4 regions of the Pantoea ananatis PA13 genome follow, and region 2 is predicted to be linked to each of the others. Evidence: predicted binding sites of a transcription regulator. Region 2 holds the regulator's gene; each other region holds the start of a gene.

Region 1 (6,148 bases), 770 kb from region 2:
TGTGCTGGTTGGCGAAGTCTCGATGCCTAACGATGATGACAACGATAACGTATTTTTGACGCCGCTGGCGCGCTTTAACGCCCTTGATGAGGATCAGGAACCGCACCGGCTGCTCTGTAACGACTATTCCCACTGGCTCAATCTGAGGAGTGAATAATGGCTTTGATCTCTCTGGCACAGGGGCTGGCCCATGCGCAGAAGCAGGGGTACGCGCTGGGCGCCTTTAACGTTCTGGACACGCATTTTCTGCGCGCGCTGTTTGCGGCCGCAGAGCAGCAACGCTCGCCTTTTATCATCAATATTGCGGAAGTGCATTTTAAATACGTCACGCTCGACCAGCTGGTTGAGGCGATAAAGTTTGAAGCGGTGAAGCACGCGATTCCGGTGGTGCTCAACCTGGATCACGGTTTGCACTTTGAGGCGGTGATGCAGGCGATTCGTCTGGGATTCACCTCGGTAATGTTCGATGGCTCAACGCTGAGTTATGAAGAGAATATTCGCCAGACGCGTGAAGTGGTCAAAGCGGCACATGCCGTCGGCGTGTCGGTTGAGGCAGAACTGGGCGCGGTGGGCGGAGACGAAGGGGGCGCGTTATTTGGCGAAGCCGACAGCGAAAAATTTACCGATCCACGGCTGGCTGCTGAGTTTGTGCGTGAAACCGGCATTGATACGCTGGCGGTGGCTATCGGTAACGCCCACGGGAAATACAAAGGGGAGCCTAAACTCGACTTTGACCGGCTGGCGGCTATCCGCGAGCAAACCGGCGTACCGCTGGTGCTGCACGGTGGCTCAGGCATCAGCGACGCGGATTTCCGGCGGGCGATCTCACTCGGCATCCATAAAATCAACTTCTATACCGGCATGTCGCAGGCGGCACTCGACGCGGTGGAACGCAGTCTGGCCTCACGCAACACCCGCTATGACGAGTTTGCCGAACTGCTGATGGCGGTGGAGAACGCAATTTGTGAAACCGTGATGCAGCAGATGAAGATTTTCGGCAGCGTAGGGCAGGCGTAAATGGGCGCGCGGCGCGGCATTCTGGCCGCTGGCGTGATGCTGGTGGATTACGTTCATCGTATTAGCCACTGGCCGGAACAGGGCTGGCTGGCTGAGGTACAGCATAGCGAAAAAGCGGCAGGCGGCGCACCGCTGAATGTTTTACTTACCCTTTCGCGCATGCAGTGTCAGCTTCCGCTGGTGGCGATTGGCCTGCTGGGCAATGACGCCGACGGTGATTACCTGCTGGCTATCATGCAGGCGTCGCAGATCGATCATCGCTGGGTTCAACGTACCTGCGATAAACCCACCGCGATGACGCAGGTGATGACCGCACCGGACGGGCAACGAACGTTTTTCTTTTCCCCTGGCGCAAATGCCCTGCTGGACAGAACGCATTTCGCCGCTGTAGACGATGCGCAGCGCATCTTTCATCTGGGCTATTTACTGTTGCTTGAAACGCTGGACGGCGCGGACAGCGAATTCGGCACGCGCAGCGCCCGTTTGCTGGCCCAGATGCAGCAGCGTGGCTATTTTACCTCGCTCGATCTGGCGTCCCGGGCCGGGGATTACCGACCACAGGTATTGCCTGCGTTGCGCTGGTTAGATTACCTGGTTATTAACGAACTGGAAGCCCAGGCGTTGTCTGGCGTCGTTTTGCGGGATGATAACGGTATTCAGCCACCCGCAGCCTTTTCCCTGGCTGCGCAGTGGCTGGCCGGGCAGGGGGTGCGTCAGCGCGTGGTGATACACGCGCCCGAAGGCGCATGGGGGCAGGAAGTCGGCGGCGAGGGCATCTGGCAGCCTGCGTGGCAGCTGGCACCCAACGAGATTGTGGGCAGCGTTGGCGCAGGTGATGCATTTTGTGCGGGTGTACTCTATGCCAGCCATGAAGGGGATGACATGCTGTCAACGCTGCAACTTGCGCACACCTGCGCCCGGTTTAATTTGCGCGCGGCCAATGCAATCGACGGTATTCGCCCGTTGACCGACATGCGGCAGTGGATGGCTCAGGCCGTTTGCGTGGAGAGCCGCAAACCTTCAGGTTTGACCACGTCCGCCGAGAAAACATAACCCAGCCCACGAATCGTGCGGATCAGGCCGGGCTGATGGGGATTTGCTTCGATTTTGCGCCGCAACCGCATAATCAGCACATCGATGGTGCGGTCAAACACGTCCATCGTTTCGCTGTGGGTGAGTTCCAGCAACTGGTCGCGCGTCAGGACCTTACGCGCGTGCCGCACCATCGCACGCAGCAAGGTATATTCACCCTGCGTTAACGGCACGGTTTCTCGCTGCGGATTAAGCAACTGGCAGCGCGTTTCATCAAGCAGCCAGCCATTAAAGCGCCATCCCTCATGGTCAGTTTCCGGCAACACCACGCGCCCGCTGCGCCGGAGAGCCGCCCGCGCCCGGGCAACCACAACGCGTGGATTAAAGGGCTTGGCGATATAATCATCCGCCCCCATCTCCAGGCCTACCACCATTTCCGCTTCCGAACCCATACCGGTCAACATAATCACGAGAATATCAGGCCGCAGTCGCTGCAGCTGCTGCAAAACCAGTAAACCGTTGGTGTCGGGCAACATCATATCAAGCATAACCAGGGAAATATCCGGATGTTCGCACACCCTCGTCAGGGCATCTTTCCCTTGATGGCAGCGATAAACCAACAACGCATGTTCACTGAGTGCGTCCTGCAACAAATCGCAGACGGCATGATCGTCATCCACCACCAAAATTGCTGGCTTCATCGTGTGACCTCAATGTTACTGAAGGGTTAAATGCGAGTTTACACATTCCAGCATGGCCTGCTGATTGATGCAGCTGAAACGTGACCAGCGTCGCCTGACAAATTGCTGAAGCGTGCGGAAACGCATAATTTTGCCGGGCAGGGAGGTAAAAGGAAAACGATTGCGCATTTAGGGGGCAATGCACCATAATCGCGCCCTGATCTGGTTCAGAATTATCTTAAGGCTCGCTGACGCGTATCCAGGTAATCGATTGCGTATCGGGCTGGCACAGCAATTGCTTTAGCCTTTGCAATTGCTCATGTGACAAAGGAAAGCGAAAACCGTATTTCGGGTGGTCGGGCTGGCATGCGACAGCACTGGCGGCCCCTCAGTATCACAACAAACAGCATGACCATAACCTTGGCAAGAGAACGCGCACCTGAGTGACGTCTCTATCATCGAGAGATAATGATGTTAGAAAAACTATTTAAATTAAAAGCGCACAACACAACTGTACGCACTGAAATCATCGCCGGTATCACTACCTTCCTGGCGATGGCCTACATTCTGTTTGTTAACCCCAGTATTTTGGGTGCAACCGGCATGGATAAAGGGGCTGTTTTTGTCGCGACCTGTCTGGCAGCCGCAATTGGTTCGGTGTTAATGGGACTGATTGCCAACTACCCGATTGCGCTGGCACCGGGCATGGGGCTGAATGCTTTTTTCACCTATACCGTTGTCTTGCACATGGGCTACAGCTGGCAGATTGCGCTGGGCGCGGTATTCCTGTCCGCAGTGATTTTTTTCGCCTTATCGATATTTAAGATTCGCGAGTGGATTATCAAGAGCATTCCGCTGCCGCTGCGCGCCGGTATTGCCGCAGGGATCGGTCTCTTCCTGGCAATTATCGCGTTGGAAGGCGCGGGTATCGTTGTGGATAATCCGGCTACCCTGGTGGGGATTGGCGATCTGACGAAGCCGGGCCCCTTACTGGCGATGTTAGGGTTTATCATCATCGTGGTACTGGAAGCGCGTCGCGTCACGGGCGCGGTCTTAATAGGCATTCTGATCATCACCTTTATCTCGATGGGCATTGGTCTGACGAAATTTGGCGGTGTATTTTCTGCACCGCCTTCAATCGCACCAACGTTCATGCAGTTGGATATTGCGGGTGCATTTAACGTTGGCTTAATTAGCGTGATTTTCGCGTTCTTGTTCGTGGATGTGTTTGATAACACCGGCACGCTATTGGGTGTAACCAAACGCGCCGGGCTGGCTGACGAGCAGGGCAATGTGCCCAAAATGGGACGCGCGCTGGTTGCGGACAGTGCGGCTGCGCTATTTGGTTCGCTGCTGGGCACCTCTACGACCACCAGTTATGTCGAGTCTGCCGCCGGAGTGAGCGCAGGCGGTCGTACCGGCCTGACGGCGATTGTGGTTGCGGTGCTTTTCCTGCTTGCGCTGTTCTTTTCTCCTCTGGCGTCAAGCGTGCCGGTTTATGCCACCGCGCCAGCATTGCTGTTTGTTGCGGTTTTGATGACGTCCGGGCTGGCCGAAATTGACTGGAAAGACATCACCACTGCTGCCCCGGTAACCGTGACCGCGCTGACGATGCCGCTGACCTACTCCATTGCTAACGGTATTGCCTTTGGCTTTATTACCTGGACCCTGGTGAAGTTGCTCAGCGGACGCACCAAAGAGATTAATGCGGCACTGATTGTTCTGTCTGTATTATTTGTGATTAAACTCGGCTGGCTGAGCGCCTGATTAATCCAACCGTTACAGCATATTGAATATGCTGTAACGGTTTTAACATTAGAACTCAAAAAGCGTTTGCGGTTGTTTTCTCTGTTATTTTCCATCATTGTGCGCACCCTTCCAGAATATCGATCTACGCCCTTTTCTTCGCGCGGCCGTGCTTTTATTCTTTGACTCAACATTGTGAATAAAGGAAAAGAACAATTCCCATTTTATTTTTCCTTTTTATTCAATCAGGTAATGTTTATTGCGCAAGACTTTGCTTCAATAATGCTGAAGCAGGTTGCGACTTACGTTAATGGATTAAGTTAATCCGCCTGTCAGGAAAAGCTCATGGGCAATCTGTATGGAAAACGGAATCGCGGTAATCCGCATTTGACCCTCAGTCATCGCTGGACAGGAGGCAAAAAGAATGGAAAATTTTGAGACGCGCTTTGAGCGGCTTGAAGAAGACAACCATCAAATAAAAATCGACCTGGCGCTTTTTAGCGGGCAGGCTATGGCGTTTGCGACCAAAGCCGATCTTGAGCTTCTGCGTGCGGAACAGGCGGTGTTTCATGTTGAAAGGGTTCAGCGATTCACGCTGCTGGAAGAGAAAGTCCAACAGTTTAGCATTCGGTTTGACGATGTTGATGGCAGGCTGGTTAGCATCGAAGGCAAACTTTCAGCAATCGATGGCATCTTATTCAATTTTACTAATAAATTTAATGCTATCGAGGTAAGTTTTAACATTATCAATGCGAAGTTTGATGATGTTTACAAAGAATTCGCTGCTAATGAGGTGAGATTTAACGGCATTGACGCTCGGCTCGACGCAATGGATATACGGTTTGATGGCATCGATAAGAGGTTCGACGGCATCGACAAGAGACTGGACGGCATTGATATGAGACTGAATGGTATTGATATCAGGCTTGATGGTATCGATCGGCGACTGGATGCGATGGACCGGAGAATGGATGCCATGGATCAGCGATTCGACAGGATTGATGAACGATTCGATAAACTGGATTTACGCTTTGAAAGCCTTAATAACCGCCTTATCTGGACGCTCATGGTACCGGCTATTCTTGCGGTGTTTGCCTGGTTCATCAATACCGCCGTTCTGAACGCGGCCTGATTCGTAATATCGTCTTAATTAACGAGACGGTATTAACGGGAAGGTTTTTCGCATTAATACCGTCTTTTTCATTCATTATTGTTTAACGGAAAGGCGGTTCGTTAAACGTACGTAACTTACGTGAATGCAACTTATCACCTTCGGCGCGCAATAATTCAACCGCGCGAATACCAATCTGTAAATGCTCTGAAATCGCGCCGTCGTAAAAGCGGTTTGCCTGGCCCGGCAGTTTGATTTCACCGTGCAGCGGCTTGTCCGAAACACACAGCAATGTGCCATAAGGCACCCTGAAACGGTATCCCTGAGCAGCAATCGTTGCACTTTCCATATCGACAGCCACGGCCCGGCTCAGATTAAAACGCAGGGCAGAGGCTGAATAGCGCAACTCCCAGTTACGATCGTCTGTTGTCACAACGGTTCCGGTGCGTAGCCGTTCTTTTACCTCCTCGCCTGGCATACCGCTCACGGACTTGGTTGCGTCATACAAAGCCCGCTGAACTTCGGCAATGCTTGGAATCGGAATGTCGGGCGGCAGAACGCT
Region 2 (6,148 bases):
GCCGGTTAAGGCCAGCTTGCATAAGGTAGAGAAAAAAAGTGCGCGCGAAGATGAGCGGCGCAAGCGACGCACGGTTAAAGCTTCGGCGAAAAAAAGCCGTTCCTCCGCAGAGCAGAAATCCAGCAAAACGCTTAAAACCAGTAAAAATCCCTCTCACGCGGTTGCCTCTCACAAAACCCTGACCAAAGCGACTGATTCACACAAGAAGCTCACCAAAAAAGTGGCCGCCAACGCCACCAGCAAGAAACGCTATGGTCATCAACGCGCGGTGAAGGTGGCGAAAGCGGACAGCAAGGATACCGGCACCATCAAAATGAGCAACGCACACCGTCAGCGCTATCAAAAAGCACGTGAAACGGCGATGGCGAAACTGATGGGACAGCTGGGCAAGCGCTACCAGTGGGGCGGAAAATCGCCGCATACCGGTTTCGACTGCAGCGGCCTGGTGTGGTACGCCTACAAAGATGTGGTGAAATTTAAAATTCCGCGTACTGCAAATGAAATGTATCACCTGCGGGATGCCGCGCCGGTGAATCGGGAAGCGCTGGAGAAAGGCGATCTGGTGTTTTTCCGCATCAACGGACGTGGCACGGCCGACCACGTGGGTGTTTACCTGGGTAACGGTAAATTTATTCAGTCACCGCGTACCGGAAAGGACATTCAAATCAGTGCGTTAAGCGAAGATTACTGGCAGCGCCACTATATTGGTGCGCGTCGCGTCATGACGCCAAAAACCGTTCGCTAAACGTCACTCCTCCGTCATACCGACGGAACGCAGCCGGGACAGGGAAACCTTCCCGGCTTTTTTATTAGTTCAGAATGGCGGTAAAGCTGAACGCAATAATCATCAACAGTGCAGCCGCCGTGGTCATCAATGACAGTTTCAGATCGGTACTCATCACAACTCCTTAGGCACAATTTTAGTAGGGGTTAAGCATTTTCCCACACGCGTGGGTAAAAATCTCGTTTTATCCGTGCAGCCTTGTTAGAATCCCCTCTTTGTTGCGCAACAGCGCGCAACATCGGTTGCGTCAGCACCCTTTTCAACCGTTATTTCCTGCCCCGATGCCCCATAACCGGTCAGAAAAACGATTTTTTTGCAGAAATAACCGTCCGCTGACGCAAACGTTTAACAACATGCTTATCAACAGGTTAGATAAGCCCGGGAGTTCGATTTTCATGGCAACAATTAAAGATGTGGCGAAACGTGCAGGCGTCTCTACCACAACCGTTTCTCACGTCATCAATAAGACGCGCTTTGTCGCAGAAGATACCCGCGAAGCGGTCTGGGAAGCGATTCGGGAATTACATTATTCACCCAGCGCCGTAGCACGCAGCCTGAAGGTGAATCACACCAAAACGCTGGGCCTTTTGGCCACCTCCAGCGAGGCGCCCTATTTCGCTGAAATTATTGAAGCCGTGGAGAATCACTGCTTTGATAAAGGCTACACCCTGATTTTAGGCAACGCGCATAACGACCTGCAAAAACAGCGTGCCTACCTCTCGATGATGGCGCAGAAGCGCGTCGATGGGCTGCTGGTCATGTGTTCTGAGTACCCGGATGATTTGCTGCAAATGCTGGAAGCCAACCGCAATATTCCCATGGTGGTCATGGACTGGGGCGAATCCCGTGCCGATTTTACTGACACGGTGCTGGATAATGCGTTTCAGGGCGGTTATCTGGCCGGCCGCTACCTCATCGAACGCGGGCATCGCGATATTGGCGCCATTCCAGGGCAAATGGAACGTAACACCGGTGGTGGCCGTCATGCCGGTTTCCTCAAGGCGCTGGAAGAAGCCGGTATTCAGCCGCGTTCAGAGTGGATTGTGCAGGGCGATTTCGAGCCTGAATCCGGGTATCAGGCTATGCAGCAAATTCTGTCGCAGAAGCAGCGCCCAAGCGCGGTGTTCTGCGGTGGCGATATTATGGCCATGGGCGCTATCTGTGCCGCCGATGAAATGGGCCTGCGCGTCCCGCAGGATATTTCGGTGATTGGCTACGATAATGTGCGCAACGCACGCTATTTCACGCCTGCACTCACTACCGTGCACCAGCCAAAAGCGCAACTCGGGGAGAAGGCTCTGGAAATGTTGCTGGACCGCATTACCAGCAAGCGTGAAGAGTCGCAAACCATCGAAGTGCATCCGACACTGATTGAGCGACGCTCTGTAGGCTACGGTCCCTATCGCGACTACCGTCGTTAATCCTCGCTCAACCACTCCTGATTGAGCGTTTGCGCATCACCCAGGTAATTGAGCAACCAGCCCAATGCCGGTGATGCGCGATCTTCCGCCCAACTGACGCAGCAGGGACTTTCTGGAAAAGGCTGGGGCAAGTTAAGTTCGGTCACTTCGCCGCTGTCCAGTAGCGGGCGGGCTAAGTGCCCCGGCACCATTGCGACGCACAGCCCGGCCCGGACGCAGTCCAGCCCGGTCTGCCATTCAGGCACCACCAGTCGGCGTTGATTATCCAGAGCCCAGGTCATACGACGCGGTAACGCACGCGAGGTGTCTTCCAGCACCAGCGAAGGCCAGTTGCGCAACGCCTCATCATCTAGCCGGGCGACCTGGGTTAACGGATGTTCCCGCGCGACGATGCAGCGCCAGTTCAGAGTTCCCATATCGCGGAAAGCAAACCGCCCGCCCACCGGAATCGCCTGAGTCGCGCCTATTGCGACCTCGACTCTTCCGTCAGCCAGCGCATCCCATACGCCGTTAAACACTTCATAACTGATGTGGAGCTCCATATCCGGAAAGTGGCGATAGAAATCCCTGACGAACTGACGGGTTCGGTGCGGTTTCACAATGCAGTCCACCGCAATCGCGATTTGCCCTCGCCAGCCGTTGGCCAGTTGCTGGCACTGACGGCGCGTGGCATCCATTTTTTTGATGACGCTGCGGCCTTCTCGCACAAAATGTTCGCCCGCAGGTGTCAAAACGACCTCCCGGTGCTGCCGTTCAAACAGCGGTACCGCCAGCCAGGTTTCAAGCTGGCGAACGGTATAGCTGATGGCAGAAGGCACACGGTGCAACTCCTGGGCCGCAGCACTGAAACTGCCGCCACGCGCGACCGCATCAACCACTTCAAGCGCATATTCAGACCACATATCCTGCCTTTAAATTTTTTAACAGCAACAGGCAAATTTTACCGTTTCACAGTATGAAGTACAGCTTTTACACTGCCCCGCGTTTATCCTGCAAAAAATGAGAATCAGATGTCAGCTTCTAAAGGATTCATTCCCTATCTTGCCGTGCTTAGTATGCTGGGCTTTCTGGCCACCGATATGTACCTGCCCGCCTTCGGGGCCATGCAGCAAAGTTTTAACACCTCCGCCGGGATGATCAGCGCCAGTATGAGCCTGTTCCTGGCGGGTTTTGCCTGTGGTCAGCTGGTATGGGGACCGCTGTCAGATCGTATTGGCCGCAAACCGGTATTGCTGGCAGGACTGAGCCTGTTTGCGCTGGGTTGTGCGGGGATGCTGTGGGTGGACGACGTGGTACTGATGCTGGTGCTGCGCTTCATTCAGGCCATCGGCGTGTGCGCGGCTGCCGTGAGCTGGCAGGCCCTGGTGGTCGATCGCTATCCTCAGTCGCGCGCGAATAAAGTCTTTGCCACTATTATGCCGCTGGTCGCGCTGTCTCCTGCGCTGGCCCCGCTGCTGGGTGCCTGGCTGATTAGCCATTTTCACTGGCGCTCAATTTTTGTCGTTCTGACCGCGATTGCCGCGGCCCTGATCCTGATTACGCTGCGCCTGCCATCGGTACAAACAGCGCGCCGCCCGGCCCCGTCACAGCCCGGTTTTATGACGCTGCTGCGTTCACGCGTCTACAGCGGTAACGTCCTGATGTATTCTGCCTGCTCGGCCAGCTTTTTTGCCTGGTTGACCGGATCACCGTTTATTCTGGCAGCGATTGGCCTGTCGCCTGCTGATATCGGCTTAAGCTATATTCCGCAGACCATTGCTTTCTTAGTCGGCGGTTTTGGCTGCCGTGCGCTCCTTAACCGTTTCAAAGGGGCGCAGTTGCTGCCATGGCTGCTCATCGTCTATAGCCTTAGCGTACTGGCCCTGTTTGCCGTCGCCCTGTCAGGCTCGGTTTCACTCACCGCTTTGCTGGTGCCGTTTTGCGGCATGGCGCTGGCGAACGGGGCGATTTATCCCATCGTCGTATCCAGTGCACTTCTGCCCTTCCCCCATGCGACCGGCAGAGCCGCCGCCCTGCAGAACACGCTGCAGCTGGGCCTGTGCTTTGTCGCCAGCCTGGCCGTCTCGGCGGGCCTGACCCAGGCGCTGTTCACCACAACGCTCATCATGGCGGTGACGATTGTACTGGCGCTGGCAGGCTATCAGATGCAGCGCCGCACCGGCGCACAAACTGATATTGCCTCAACGGCACATCCCTGCCAGGATAATCACTGAGGCAACGACTTTTGTCGTCTGAGTGATCAACACGTGACGGGCCCGCCAGCGCCTCCTGTGCCGGGCCCTGATTCGCCGTACCATCATAATAACAATGTTTCACGCAGCCTCATCGCTGTGAAGGTGTCTTTGTGGGCAAATGCACTCTGCTGGCCCCTGCATTGCACCCTTTCTCTGTACGCTTAAGGTTGTCTGGCGCAAGGCGTCATCTGTGACTTTTCTCATAATCCTGAGTAACGGCTCCTGCTCTTTCTCAGGTTCTGACAGTTCTGGTGATGGAGTGGCTATGAGTTCAACATGTGTAGCAGAAGTGAATATCGAACGAAACCATTGGTACCGTATCGTTCATGAGTTATTGCAAAAAGCAGACATCGAAATCAACGGTTCCCGCCCATGGGACATTCAGGTTAAACATCCCGACTTTTTTAAACGCGTCCTGCAAAAGGGCTCCCTGGGGCTGGGCGAAAGTTATATGGACGGCTGGTGGGAGTGCGAGCGGCTGGATATGTTTTTTCATCGGGCGTTGAAACATAAGCTTGATGAGCAGCTTCCTCATCACGTGCAGGATATCGTGCGCATTGCGCTGGCGCGCCTGGTTAACCTGCAGTCGAAAAAACGGGCCTGGCAAGTCGGCAAAGCGCACTATGATCTGGGTAATGACCTTTTTACCCTGATGCTCGATCCTTACATGCAATACTCCTGCGGCTACTGGAAAGACGCCACGACGCTTGAGGCGGCACAGGAAGCCAAACTGGACATGATCTGTCGCAAGCTGCAACTGAAACCCGGTATGACCTTGCTGGATATTGGCTGTGGCTGGGGCGGTCTGGCGGCTTATGCAGCAAGAAACTATGGCGTCAGCGTACAGGGCGTGACGATCTCTGCAGAACAACAAAAGCTGGCGCAGCAACGCTGCGAAGGGCTGGATGTCACTATCCTGCTTCAGGATTATCGCGATCTGAATCAACAGTTTGACCGCATCGTCTCGGTGGGGATGTTCGAACACGTGGGGCCGAAAAACTACCCAACCTACTTTGCCACGGTCAATCGCAACCTCAAGCCGGACGGGATTTTTCTGCTGCATACCATTGGCGCGCTCAAAACGGATATGCACGTCGATCCGTGGATCGGCAAGTATATTTTCCCGAATGGCTGCCTGCCTTCTTTACGCCATATTGCCGACGTCAGCGAACCGCATTTCATTATGGAAGACTGGCACAACTTCGGCGCTGACTACGACACCACGCTGATGGCCTGGCATGAGCGTTTCCAGCGTGCCTGGCCTGACCTGGCCGGACGTTATGAAGAACGTTTCCGACGCATGTTCTCCTACTACCTGAACGCCTGCGCCGGCGCGTTTCGCGCCCGTGAGATTCAGCTCTGGCAGATTGTCTTCAGCCGTGGCGTTGAGGGTGGATTGCGGGTGGCGCGATGATTGCGCAACGCGCCGTGGCAAGGTCAATACTGTCCGGACCGAACGCGGACGGCAGCCGGTAACCCCGGTTGCCGCGTTATCTGCCTGCCCCCACCTTCGCAGACGGGAAAATGGCGATCTTAAACCGCAGTCCAGGGCTGCAGCACATTCGCGCCGGGCGTCTTCGCCCGGGCGGTTGACAATGCACAGCCGTCAGTCGTCCCGGAAAACGGCGGGCGACACGGCAACCTGCTGGCCTGTGGGCAACGCTTTGGTCACGGCTGGCGTTATTTCCCGCTATTCATCCCTATCCGTT
Region 3 (6,148 bases), 830 kb from region 2:
TGCCAACGTTAAATGCGCTGGAAAATGTCCAGTTGCCTGCACTGCTGCGCGGTGAGAGCGACCGTCAGAGCCGTGACCAGGCACGGGAACTGCTCACGCAGTTAGGCCTGGGTGAGCGTTTGCTGCATCTGCCCGCGCAGTTATCCGGTGGTGAGCAGCAACGCGTCGCGCTTGCCCGGGCCTTCAGCGGTCGTCCGGGCCTGCTGTTTGCCGATGAGCCCACGGGGAATCTGGATCGTAAAACGGGCGAGCGTATTGTCGATCTGCTGTTTTCCCTCAACCGCGATTTTGCCACGACCTTGATTCTGGTCACTCATGATGAACAGCTGGCGGCGCGCTGTAACCGACGCTTGCGTCTGCGTGACGGCAAACTGTGGGAGGAGCAATGATCTGGCGCTGGTTCTGGCGTGAGTGGCGTTCGCCCTCACTGTTAATCGTCTGGCTGGCACTCACTCTGGCGGTGGCCTGCGTGCTGGCGCTGGGATCAATCAGCGACCGGATGGAAAAAGGGCTGAGTCAGCAGAGTCGCGACTTTATGGCGGGCGATCGTACCCTGCGCACCAGCACGGCGGCACCGCCCGACTGGCTGGCGAAAGCGCAGCAAGCGGGATTATCGGTTAGCCGTCAGCTGAGCTTTATGACCATGACCTTTGCCGGCCAGACGCCGCAGCTGGCGTCGGTCAAAGCCGTCGATAACCACTACCCGATGTTTGGCGAGCTGCAAACCCGCCCGCCGGGCCTGAAACCTCAGCCCGGCACGGCGCTGGCCGCTCCGCGCTTAATGGCGCTGCTTAACCTCCACGTGGGCGATGAACTCGATGTGGGAGATACCACGCTGCGTATTGCCGGAGAGGTGATACAGGAACCGGATGGCGGTTTCAATCCGTTCGAAATGGCGCCGCGTTTACTGATTAATCTGGCCGATGCCGATAAGACCGGCGCGATCCAGCCCGGCAGTCGCATCACCTGGCGCTACAAGTTCGCAGGCACCCCTCAGCAGCTGGAAAACTACGACCGCTGGATAACGCCGCAAATAAAAACCGGTCAACGCTGGATCAGTATTGAGAACAGCGAAGATGCGCTGGGCCGTTCAATGCAGCGCGCGCAGCAGTTTTTGCTGTTATCGGCGTTGTTAACGCTGATGCTGGCAATCGCTGCCGTGGCCGTGGCAATGAGCCATTATTGCCGAAGTCGTTACGATCTGGTGGCGGTGCTGAAAACGCTGGGTGCTACGCGCGGCGCGCTGCAAAAGCTGATTATTGGACAGTGGCTGGCGGTATTACTGCTGGCGGCCGTAGCGGGCGGGGCAGCAGGGCTGGGCGTCGAAGCCCTGTTGATGAGAATGCTTAAACCCGTTCTGCCCGCATCCCTGCCTGATGCGAGCCTGTGGCCGTGGGTATGGGCCACGGGGTCGCTGTTTGTCATTTCCCTGCTGGTGGGATTGCGTCCTTATCGCCTGCTGCTGGCGACGCAGCCTGTGCGCGTATTTCGGCGCGATGCCGTCGCCACCGTCTGGCCGCTGAAAATCTACCTGCCGGCGATGGTCGTGGTGGTGGTGGGGCTGCTGGCGGCGCTGGTGGGCGGCAGTAAAATGCTGTGGGCGCTGCTGGCGGGCGTGGTGGTGCTGGCGGGGCTACTGGCGCTGCTTGGCTGGGGCACGTTACTGCTTCTGCGCCGTCTGACAGTGCGAAATCTGGCGCTGCGTCTGGCGATTAATCGGCTACTGCGACAGCCCGCGATGACGCTGAGCCAGCTTGCCGCGTTCTCACTGTCGTTTATGTTGCTGGCCCTGCTGCTGGTGATGCGGGGCGATCTGCTGGATCGCTGGCAGCAGCAGTTACCCGCCGACAGCCCGAACTTTTTCCTGCTTAACATGACGGCCGATCAGGTGCCGCAGGTGCGTGATTTCCTGCAGACGCATCAGATTAAACCAGAAACCTTTTATCCCATCGCACGGATGCGGCTGAGCGAGTTGAACGGCCAAGCCGCCGATCCTGAACGGGATAATGCCCTTAACCGTGAGCTCAACCTGACTTCGCTGGCGGCCCTCCCTGCGCATAATCCGCTGGTGGCGGGCAACTGGCCGCCTGCCGTGGGGGAAGTGTCTATTGAGGCCGAGCTGGCGGAGCGGCTGGGGGTGAAGCTGGGAGACAGCTTAACGTTTGAGGGGGATACGCAACAGTTCAGTGCCAAAATTACCAGTCTGCGCAAGGTTGACTGGGAAAGCCTGAAGCCAAACTTCTTCTTTATCTTTCCACCCGGTGCGCTCGACAGCCAGCCGCTGACCTGGCTCACCAGCTTTCGGCTGGACAATAACCCCACGCTGCTGGCGCAGCTAAACCGTGAGTTCCCGACCCTGAGCCTGCTGGATATTGGCAGCATCATGCGTCAGATCGGACAGGTGCTGACCCAGGTCAGCCAGGCCCTGGAGATTATGGTGGTGCTGGTGACCGCCTGTGGCATATTGCTGCTGATGGCCCAGATTCAGGTGGGCATGCGTCAGCGCCGTCAGGAACTGGTGGTGTACCGCACGTTGGGTGCAGGCAAGCGACTGCTGCGGACGACCTTGTGGTGTGAGTTTGCGCTGATTGGCGTAGTGTCAGGCGTTGCGGCCGCAGTGGGGGCTGAAGCGGCGCTCTGGGCGCTGCAGCGTAAAATCTTCGATTACCCGTGGCAGCCCGACTGGGCCTTGTGGCTGGCGTTACCGTTGTGTGGCGCGTTGTTGTTGTCGCTGTGCGGAGGTTGGCTGGGCGTGCGTTTGCTCAAGGGCAAAGCGCTGTTCAGGACGTTCGACGGCGCATAAAAACGCCGTGCGCGGCAAGGCTGCGCACGGCGTCAGTCCGTCTTAAAGCTTGTCTGTGGCCCAGCGAATACCGCTGGCATATTCAGCCGGCAGCAGGGGCAACAGCGCATGCAGTGCAGCTTTGAGTCGGGGCTGATCGCTGTCGGTCAGGTTCAGATGGCCCACCTTGCGACCTTGCCGAACCGCTTTGTCATACCAGTGCAGATGGACAAGCGGCTGCTGTAGCCAGTCTGGGTTCACATCGGTGCCAATCAGGTTGATCATGACCGAGGGCGCAATGACGACCGGCTGGGGCAACGCCAGCCCCAAAATCGCGCGCAGATGCAGTTCGAACTGGCTAATCGAGGCGCCGTTCTGCGTCCAGTGTCCACTGTTATGCACCCGCGGCGCCAGCTCATTAATCAACAGACCCTGAGGCGTCACAAAACATTCCATCGCCATCACGCCAACGTAGTCAAGCGCGTGAAGGATCGCGCCCAGCATTCCTTCGGCCTGCTGCTGCTGTTCCACATCTGCCTGGGGAAAAGCGACGCTGGTCCGCAGAATGCCTTCTTCGTGCAGATTATGTGTCAGGGGATAAAACACGGTGCTGCCGTCGTGGCCGCGCGCGCCGACCAGCGACACTTCACCTGAAAAGTGAATGCCCTGTTCGACGATACACTCGCCATAGCAGTCGTCGGGTAACGTGGCCGTTTCGCTGGCCCGTAAACGCCACTGACCGCGACCGTCGTAACCCCCGGTGCGGCGTTTAACAATCGCCAGTTCACCCAGCCGAGAGAAAACCGCAGGCCACTCGCTTTTATCCGCCAGCAACTGCCAGGGCGCAGTCGCCAGATTAAGCTCGTCCAGCAGTTGCTTTTGCGTCAGGCGATCGGCCAGACGCGGAAAAATATCGCGGTTCACAAAGGCCGGATGATTCGCCAGCTCGCCCGTCAGAGCGGTTTCGGGCCAACGCTCGATTTCGGCCGTAATCACGCTTTCGGCGATAGGTAGGGCGGCGGGATCGGCATCCAGCCCCACGGGATGAACGGCAATGCCCATCGGCTCGCCCGCCTGGCGCAACATGCGGCCAAGCTGACCGTTACCCAGTACGCAAACCGGCTTCATGCGTCCTCCCGCGGATCCGGATTATCCAGCACCTCATCGGTCTGTGCCTCACGCCAGGCGGCCAGACGAGATGACAGCGCGCTGTCGTGAATCGCCAGAATCTGCGCGGCCAGTAATGCCGCATTGGCGGCACCGGCTTTACCGATTGCCAGCGTGCCGACCGGAATACCGCGCGGCATTTGCACAATAGAGTAGAGGCTGTCGACGCCGCTCAGCGCTGCGCTCTGCACAGGCACGCCCAGCACCGGCAGCAGGGTTTTTGCCGCCAGCATGCCAGGCAGGTGCGCCGCGCCACCGGCACCGGCAATGATGACCTGAAAGCCGTTATCTGCAGCCGTTTCGGCAAAGCTAAACAGCTTGTCCGGGGTACGGTGCGCTGAGACCACTTCCACATGGAAGGGCACGTCCAGGCTGGAGAGGATTTCCGCAGCGAACTGCATGGTGGACCAGTCACTTTTGGAACCCATAACAACAGCGATGCGGGCCGGGGCGGCATTCGACGACATGCGGTCAACTCCTGTGAATGAAAACACACCTGACCAGGCGGACAGGTTTTGAAGGGCAAAGAGAATAGCATGAGAAGGGCGCAAGGAAAACGGTTGCGTCGGGATTACACGTCGCGCTGGCAGGGTTTTATCGACATTCTGTTCTCTGACGTTGACGCGCAAGAAACGCTGAACTTTAGTTAACAGAGTTGCAAGGTGACTGACATGATAAGCCGCGCTGCACCCGGTTGGTAAGGGATGACGTTAACTGACAGAAAGAGGAACAGGATGATTTCACGCTGGCAACTGATTTTCAGACAAGCAGGCAGAAAACTGTGGTTCAGGGCAACTTTATTTGCCCTTGCTGCGGTTGTCAGCGCCCTGGCCTCCATTGTCTTTAAATCTGCAATTCCCCCCTCGGTTTCGGTAAAGGTGGGTGCTGACGCAGTGGACAATATCCTGAATATTCTGGCGTCCAGCATGCTGGCGGTCACCACGTTTTCCTTGAGTACGATGGTAACGGCGTTTGGTTCAGCAACTACCCATGTTACGCCGCGCGCCACGAAACTGGTCGTTGAAGACAGTACAACACAAAATGTTCTTGCGACCTTTATTGGCTCATTCCTGTTTAGTCTGGTCGGCATCATCGCACTGAATATGGGGGCTTATGGTGAACAGGGGCGAGTGATCCTGTTTGCGGTCACGCTGGTGGTCATTGCATTAATTCTGGTGACGCTTCTGCGCTGGATTCACCATCTCACCTCGCTTGGCAGCGTAGATGAAACGACCTCACGTGTGGAACGCATGGCGCTTGATGTTTTTAGCGCGCGTGCTCAATCTCCTTGTTTCGGCGCCAGGCCCTGGCGGGAAAGCGATCGTCAACCTGCGGGCACGTTTGCTGTTTATTCGGACGCTATTGGCTATGTTCAGCATATTGATATGGACAGGCTACATAAGGCGATGACAGACAGTCCTGTACATGTTTACCTGGTCGCGCAACCCGGATTTTTTGTTCATCCCGCCCGCCCGGTCATGTATGTCACCCACGCCCTGTCTGCGGAGCAACGCAAACTGATGTTGTCTGCCCTGACAATAGCCGCGTCTCGCACTTTCGCCCAGGATCCACGTTTTTGCCTGTGTGTGATGGCAGAAATCGCCTCGCGTGCGCTGTCGCCTGCGACTAATGACCCTGGCACCGCCATCGATGTGATCGGGCGAGCCGTCAGAATACTCTCCTGCTTTGCACGCGAATGTGCGGCGCCAACGGTGATCTATCCCGCCATTCACGTCGCGCCCTTGTCAGTAGACGCATTATTCGATGATTTTTTCTCACCTGTCGCGCGAGACGGCTCGGCGATAAAAGAAGTGCAGTTACGGTTACTTAAGGCGCTGGGCATGTTGTCTGTCGCCTGGCCGGATGCGTACCAGGCTGCAGCGTTGCGTCATGCGCATGAAGCCATGGCATACCTGGCGCGGGAAGCGATCATCCAGACGGACAGAGCACGAATTGAGCGCACATGGCGTGAACAATTTGGTGCAGACTATCCCCATCCCTTCCTGGATGAGAAGCTAACCGATTCGCCCTGTCAGAAGTCGAAATCGATCAGCTGAATGCCGCTGGCATCGAGTTGAATCATGGATCCCCGACTGTGCCAGGCCCCTAATACGGCACGCTGAGCGTTTACGCCATTCAGCGACAGATCGTGTATCGCGGGACGGTGCGTGTGCCCATGAATCAGCAGTGGCGCCTTAT
Region 4 (6,148 bases), 1.6 Mb from region 2:
TGCACTACACCGAAAACGAGTGTGAGATGCAGGACGGTGATCTGGTGCTTATCGATGCCGGATGTGAATGGCAGGGCTATGCGGGTGACATTACCCGGACGTTCCCGGTTAACGGTAAATTCACTCAGCCGCAGCGGGCGGTGTACAACATCGTACTCAAATCACTGGAAACGGCACTGTCCCGATTCCGCCCTGGCGTTAGCATCCGCGAGGTTAATGATGACGTCGTGCGCATTATGGTCACTGGACTGGTTGAGTTGGGGATAATGCAGGGCGAGGTCGATACGCTGATCGCTGAAGATGCCCATCGTAAATTCTTTATGCATGGTCTGGGCCACTGGTTGGGTCTGGATGTCCACGATGTGGGGCACTACGGCACACCAAGCCGCGATCGTATCCTGGAGCCGGGCATGGTTATCACCGTCGAACCGGGGTTGTATATCGCGCCCGATGCTGACGTCCCTGTGGAATACCGCGGTATCGGCATCCGCATCGAGGATGACATTGTGATTACCGAAACCGGTATTGAGAACCTCACCGACAGCGTCGTGAAAGATCCTGATGCAATTGAAGCGCTGATGGCGGCGGCACGCGCGTTATGACCATTCTTATCGCCGGTGGAGGAATGACTGGCGCCACACTGGCGCTGGCCATCGCGCATCTGACACAGGGTAAACTGCCCGTGACGCTGATTGAAAGCAGCGAGCCTGGCAGCCGTGCGCATCCGGGCTATGACGGCCGGGCGATTGCGCTGTCTGCCGGAACCTGCCAGCAGCTTGCTGATATCAATCTCTGGCAGCGGATTTCCCCCTGTGCCACACCGATTACCACTATTCACGTATCCGATCGCGGCCATGCCGGTTTCGTGTCACTCGCCGCCAGCGATTATGCGATTCCCGCGCTGGGGCAGGTGGTTGAATTATTCGACGTAGGGCAAAGCCTGTTCACACAGTTAAAACAGGCACCCGGCGTCACACTGCGCTGTCCCGCGCGCGTCACTCAGGTGGCCCGAACCCAGGAAAGCGTTCGGGTCACGCTTGATAATGATGAACAGCTGGAAGGCGACGTGCTGGTAGCCGCTGATGGCACCCGTTCAGCCGTTGCGGCCGCCTGCGGCATGCAGTGGCACACCGAGCCCTATCAGCAGTTAGCGCTTATTGCCAACGTCACCAGTGAGCTTCCCCATCAGGGCCGGGCTTTTGAACGCTTTACCGAGTTTGGCCCGTTGGCGCTGTTGCCAATGTCAGATAATCGCCTCTCGCTGGTGTGGTGCCATCCGCTGGATCAGCGCCCGCAGGTCGAAAGCTGGAGTGACGAGGCGTTTCTCAGCCAGCTTCAGCGCGCGTTTGGCTGGCGACTGGGCAAATTTATCCATACCGGTAAGCGTGACGTTTATCCGTTAGCGCTGCAGCAGGCCGATTCGGTGGTTTCCCATCGCGTCGTTACGGTTGGTAACGCGGCACAGACGCTGCATCCTATTGCCGGTCAGGGGTTCAATCTTGGCCTGCGTGACGTGATGTCGCTTGCAGAAACCCTGGCAACCGCGCACCGACAGCAGCAGGACCCTGGCAGCTATGCGGTCCTGCAACATTACCGCCAACGTCGCCAGCAGGATCGGGCCATTACCGTGGGCATCACTGACGGCCTGGTGCGTATGTTTGCCAACCGCCATGCGCCGCTGGTCGTCGGGCGCAACCTTGGCCTGCTGGCAATGGATCACCTGCCATGGCTGAGAAATCTTCTGGCCGAGCGTACGCTCGGCTGGGTTAAGCGTTAACTGAGAGGCACTGATGCAAACTTACGATGTAGTGGTCGCCGGTGGCGGTATGGTGGGTCTGGCAGTAGCCTGCGGTCTGCAAGGGAGCGGATTACGCATTGCCGTGCTGGAGCAGTCTGCCGGGCCGCAATTTGATGCAGGCGCATCGCCGTCCGTACGCGTATCCGCAATTAACGCGGCCAGTGAACGTCTTTTGCAGAAGCTGGACGTCTGGTCAACGATTCTGTCGCTCCGTGCCAGCCCTTATCAGGCAATGGAGGTCTGGGATCGCGACAGCTTCGGTGCGATCGCATTTGACGGTGAGCAGCAGGGCCTGACGCATCTTGGGCACATCATCGAAAACCCTGTGATCCACAGCGCCTTATGGCAGCGCGCCAGCCAGTGCAGTGATGTTACGCTGCTGCCTGCTTCCCAACTGCAGCAGGTGGCCTTTGGCGATAATGAAGCCTTTATTACGCTGCAGGATGGCAGCATGATGAGTGCGCGGCTAATGGTGGCGGCGGACGGGGCCAACTCCTGGTTGCGTAACAAAGCCGATATTCCCCTGACGTTCTGGGATTACGATCATCATGCGCTGGTCGGGAATATTCGCACGGCGCTGCCACACGACGGCGTAGCGCGCCAGGTTTTTCACGGCGATGGCATTCTGGCTTTCCTGCCGATGCAGGATCCCCATCTCTGTTCTATCGTCTGGTCTCTTTCTCCTCAGGAAGCCAGCCGTCTCGAAACCATGCCGGAGGCGCTGTTTAATCAACAACTGTCGGTCGCGTTCGATATGCGCCTGGGGCTGTGCCAGCTGGAAGGCGAGCGCAAGTGTTTCCCGCTCACGGCACGCTATGCACGTAACTTTGCCGCTCACCGGCTGGCGCTGGTGGGCGATGCGGCACATACCATTCATCCGCTGGCAGGACAGGGCGTCAACCTGGGTTTCATGGATGCTGCTGAGCTGATTGGCGAAATCCGCCGCCTGCACCAGCAGGGCAAAGATATCGGCGAGCACCTTTATCTGCGCCGCTACGAGCGCAGTCGCAAACACAGCGCTGCCATGATGCTTGCCGGAATGCAGGGTTTTCGTGAACTGTTTGCAGGCAATCATCCAGCCAAAAAGCTGTTTCGCGATCTGGGCCTGAAACTGGCTGATAACCTGCCGGGCGTGAAGCCGGTAATGCTGCGTCAGGCCATGGGCCTGAACGATATGCCAGCATGGCTGCGGTAACGCCGCTCACCCGCAAAAAGCCAGCATAATTGCTGGCTTTTTTTATGCTCACCCTCCGCTGCACCGTAAAAATGCAGGGCTGCACTCTGACTGCGCATCGTTTGATTTATTCTAATTTTGCGTGAAGTTTCGCATTACTTTTTTTTATCCATGGCTGTTTTCGACCCGCTATTTTTTTAACATCCTGCTGGACTGTGCGCATAAATTTGCTGTTAATAAATCACTATGGCGTATTTATTGCGTGGTTAATCACAAAATTATAGTTTTTTATCCTGATTAACCCGGGGCCTGGTTAGGCTGTGCCACGTCTTTCGACCTCGCTTTGCTTATGGTTAATCGCCTGATTCGGTGGTAACGTCAAGGCAAAGAGAACGTTTGCGTCGGCTACATGGCGCGTGGTTTCAAACTCACTCGTTTCTGCACAGGATAGTTATGACTCAGCACACACCTTTGTTTGAACAGCACCAGGCAAATGGCGCGCGGATGGTGGATTTCCACGGTTGGATGATGCCGTTGCACTATGGCTCTCAGATGGATGAGCATCATGCCGTGCGCAGCGACGCGGGCATGTTCGATGTTTCGCACATGACCATTGTGGATTTAAAAGGTGAGCGCACGCGCGAGTTTTTGCGCTTCCTGCTGGCAAACGACGTCGCCAAACTGACTCAGCCGGGCAAAGCCCTGTATACCGGCATGCTGAATGCTTCCGCTGGCGTAATTGACGATTTAATTGTTTATTTTATGGACGAGACGTTTTTTCGTCTGGTGGTCAACTCCGCGACGCGTGAAAAGGATCTGGCCTGGATCGGCGAGCATGCACAGGGTTACGGCGTCGCGTTAACAGAACGCGACGATCTCGCACTCATTGCTGTACAGGGCCCGCAGGCGCAGCAAAAAGCCCAAACCTTATTCAGTGACGCACAGCGTCAGGCTGTAGAGGGCATGAAGCCGTTCTTCGGCGTGCAGGCCGGTGAACTGTTCATTGCCACAACCGGTTATACCGGCGAAGCGGGCTATGAAATTGCGCTGCCTGCCGCCGATGCCGTCGGATTCTGGCAGCGTTTGTTGAGTGCGGGCGTCAAACCCGCCGGGCTGGGCGCACGCGACACCTTGCGTCTGGAAGCGGGTATGAATCTTTACGGTCAGGAAATGGACGAGAGCGTATCGCCGCTGGTGGCCAATATGGGCTGGACCATTAGCTGGGAACCTGGCGACCGCCACTTTATCGGACGTGAAGCGCTGGAAAGCCAGCGAGAAAAGGGCACTGAAAAACTGGTTGGGCTGATCCTCACGGAAAAAGGCGTTCTGCGTAACGGGTTGCCGGTGCGTTTTACCGATCAGCAGGGTCAGTTGCAGCAGGGGGTGATCACCAGCGGTTCCTTCTCACCGACGTTGGGTTACAGCATTGCACTGGCCCGCGTGCCGGCAGGGATTGGGGAAAACGCGATTGTTGAGATCCGTAACCGTGAAATGCCTGTGAAAGTCACTAAACCAATTTTCGTTCGCGCCGGAAAACCGGTTGCGCAGTAAAACATAATTACAGGAGAAAGGGCGATGAGCAATGTGCCAGTGGAGTTGAAGTACCGCGACAGTCACGAATGGCTGCGCAAAAACGCGGACGGTACCTATACCGTTGGTATCACCGAACATGCGCAGGAGTTGCTGGGCGATATGGTGTTTGTTGACCTGCCTGAGGTCGGTGCCACTTTCTCTGCCGGAGAAGAGTGCGCAGTTGCGGAATCGGTCAAAGCCGCTTCAGACATTTACGCGCCCATCAGCGGTGAAATCGTTGCCGTCAACGACGCCCTTAACGATTCCCCTGAACAGGTTAACAGCGAGCCTTATGACGGCGGCTGGTTATTCCAGATTAAGGCCAGCGATGAGTCAGAAATCGACTCGCTGCTGGATGCGGATGCTTATAAAGCCTCCATTGACGAGTAATCGTCGTGCGGCCTCAAACTGAGGCCGCAGATATCTGACTTGCATTCTCTGTTCCCCAGCCCGATTCAGGATTTACAGCTCATGACTCAGACTCTCAGCCAGCTTGAACACAACGGTGCCTTCATTGAGCGCCATATTGGTCCGTCGCCAGAACAACAGGCCGTCATGCTGGAGGCGATCGGTGCCAGCTCTCTGGCGTCGTTGATTGGTTCTATCGTTCCCGCCGACATTCAGTTGCCAGGCCCGCCAGCGGTGGGCGATGCCGCAACTGAACAACAGGCGCTGGCTGAGTTGAAGGCCATTGCCGGGCAAAACCTGCTTTATAAATCCTGGATCGGCATGGGATACAGCGCGGTGATTACGCCGCCGGTGATTTTGCGAAATATGCTGGAGAACCCCGGCTGGTACACGGCGTATACGCCGTATCAGCCAGAAGTGTCGCAGGGACGGCTTGAAGCCCTGCTTAACTTCCAGCAGGTTACGATCGATTTGACCGGCATGGACATTGCCTCCGCTTCTCTGCTGGATGAAGCGACCGCCGCCGCCGAAGCGATGGCGATGTCAAAACGCATCAGCAAACTGAAAAACGCGACCCGGTTCTTTATCGCTAACGATATTCATCCGCAAACGCTGGACGTCGTGCGTACCCGTGCCGAAACCTTTGGCTTTGAGCTGATTATTGACAGCCCGGCCAAAGCACTGGATCACGACAACCTGTTTGGTGTGCTGCTACAGCAGGTGGGCACTACGGGAGAAGTACACGACTACACCCACCTGATTAGCGAGCTGAAAGCACGCAAGGTGGTTGTCAGCGTCGCTGCCGACTTTATGGCGCTGGTGCTGCTGACATCTCCGGGCAAACAAGGCGCGGATATCGTGTTCGGTTCGGCCCAACGCTTTGGTGTGCCAATGGGTTATGGTGGCCCGCATGCTGCCTTCTTCGCCAGCCGCGACGAACATAAGCGTTCAATGCCTGGCCGCATTATCGGCGTTTCCCGCGATGCCGCAGGCAACACCGCCTTGCGCATGGCGATGCAAACCCGTGAGCAGCATATCCGTCGCGAAAAAGCGAACTCCAATATCTGTACTTCTCAGGTGCTGCTGGCCAATATCGCCGGGCTGTATGCCGTGTTCCACGGGCCGGTCGGGCTGAAACGTATTGCGTCGCGTATCCACCGCTTTACCGATATTCTGGCTGCCGGACTGCAGCGTGG

What was found. The regulator PurR, encoded in region 2, represses purine synthesis genes. The targets are predictions, from matches to a motif close to CANGCAAACGTTTGCNTG.
Region 1: the regulator PurR is predicted to act here: its motif matches at 2,900-2,917, upstream of PAGR_RS08485 (NCS2 family permease).
Region 3: the regulator PurR is predicted to act here: its motif matches at 4,499-4,516, upstream of purE (5-(carboxyamino)imidazole ribonucleotide mutase).
Region 4: the regulator PurR is predicted to act here: its motif matches at 3,358-3,375, upstream of gcvT (glycine cleavage system aminomethyltransferase GcvT).

Annotation. Positions count from the first base shown of each region.
Region 1 covers NC_017554.1:1,807,622-1,813,769, forward strand. Annotated here, with positions in the region: gene PAGR_RS08465 (D-lyxose/D-mannose isomerase) at 1-157, shown strand, start outside; gene PAGR_RS08470 (ketose 1,6-bisphosphate aldolase) at 157-1,017, shown strand; gene PAGR_RS08475 (carbohydrate kinase family protein) at 1,018-2,070, shown strand; gene PAGR_RS08480 (response regulator) at 2,007-2,750, opposite strand; gene PAGR_RS08485 (NCS2 family permease) at 3,198-4,496, shown strand; gene PAGR_RS08490 (hypothetical protein) at 4,900-5,607, shown strand; gene PAGR_RS08495 (AMP nucleosidase) at 5,690-6,148, opposite strand, start outside.
Region 2 covers NC_017554.1:2,578,315-2,584,462, forward strand. Annotated here, with positions in the region: gene PAGR_RS12145 (C40 family peptidase) at 1-745, shown strand, start outside; gene cydH (cytochrome bd-I oxidase subunit CydH) at 810-899, opposite strand; gene purR (HTH-type transcriptional repressor PurR) at 1,180-2,205, shown strand; gene punR (DNA-binding transcriptional activator PunR) at 2,202-3,107, opposite strand; gene punC (purine nucleoside transporter PunC) at 3,216-4,418, shown strand; gene cfa (cyclopropane fatty acyl phospholipid synthase) at 4,705-5,853, shown strand; gene PAGR_RS12170 (riboflavin synthase) at 6,130-6,148, opposite strand, start outside.
Region 3 covers NC_017554.1:3,404,525-3,410,672, reverse strand. Annotated here, with positions in the region: gene ybbA (putative ABC transporter ATP-binding protein YbbA) at 1-389, shown strand, start outside; gene ybbP (putative ABC transporter permease subunit YbbP) at 386-2,803, shown strand; gene purK (5-(carboxyamino)imidazole ribonucleotide synthase) at 2,846-3,910, opposite strand; gene purE (5-(carboxyamino)imidazole ribonucleotide mutase) at 3,907-4,416, opposite strand; gene PAGR_RS16180 (DUF2254 domain-containing protein) at 4,684-6,006, shown strand; gene lpxH (UDP-2,3-diacylglucosamine diphosphatase) at 5,982-6,148, opposite strand, start outside.
Region 4 covers NC_017554.1:937,148-943,295, forward strand. Annotated here, with positions in the region: gene pepP (Xaa-Pro aminopeptidase) at 1-602, shown strand, start outside; gene ubiH (2-octaprenyl-6-methoxyphenyl hydroxylase) at 599-1,777, shown strand; gene ubiI (FAD-dependent 2-octaprenylphenol hydroxylase) at 1,791-2,993, shown strand; gene gcvT (glycine cleavage system aminomethyltransferase GcvT) at 3,426-4,523, shown strand; gene gcvH (glycine cleavage system protein GcvH) at 4,548-4,934, shown strand; gene gcvP (aminomethyl-transferring glycine dehydrogenase) at 5,016-6,148, shown strand, end outside.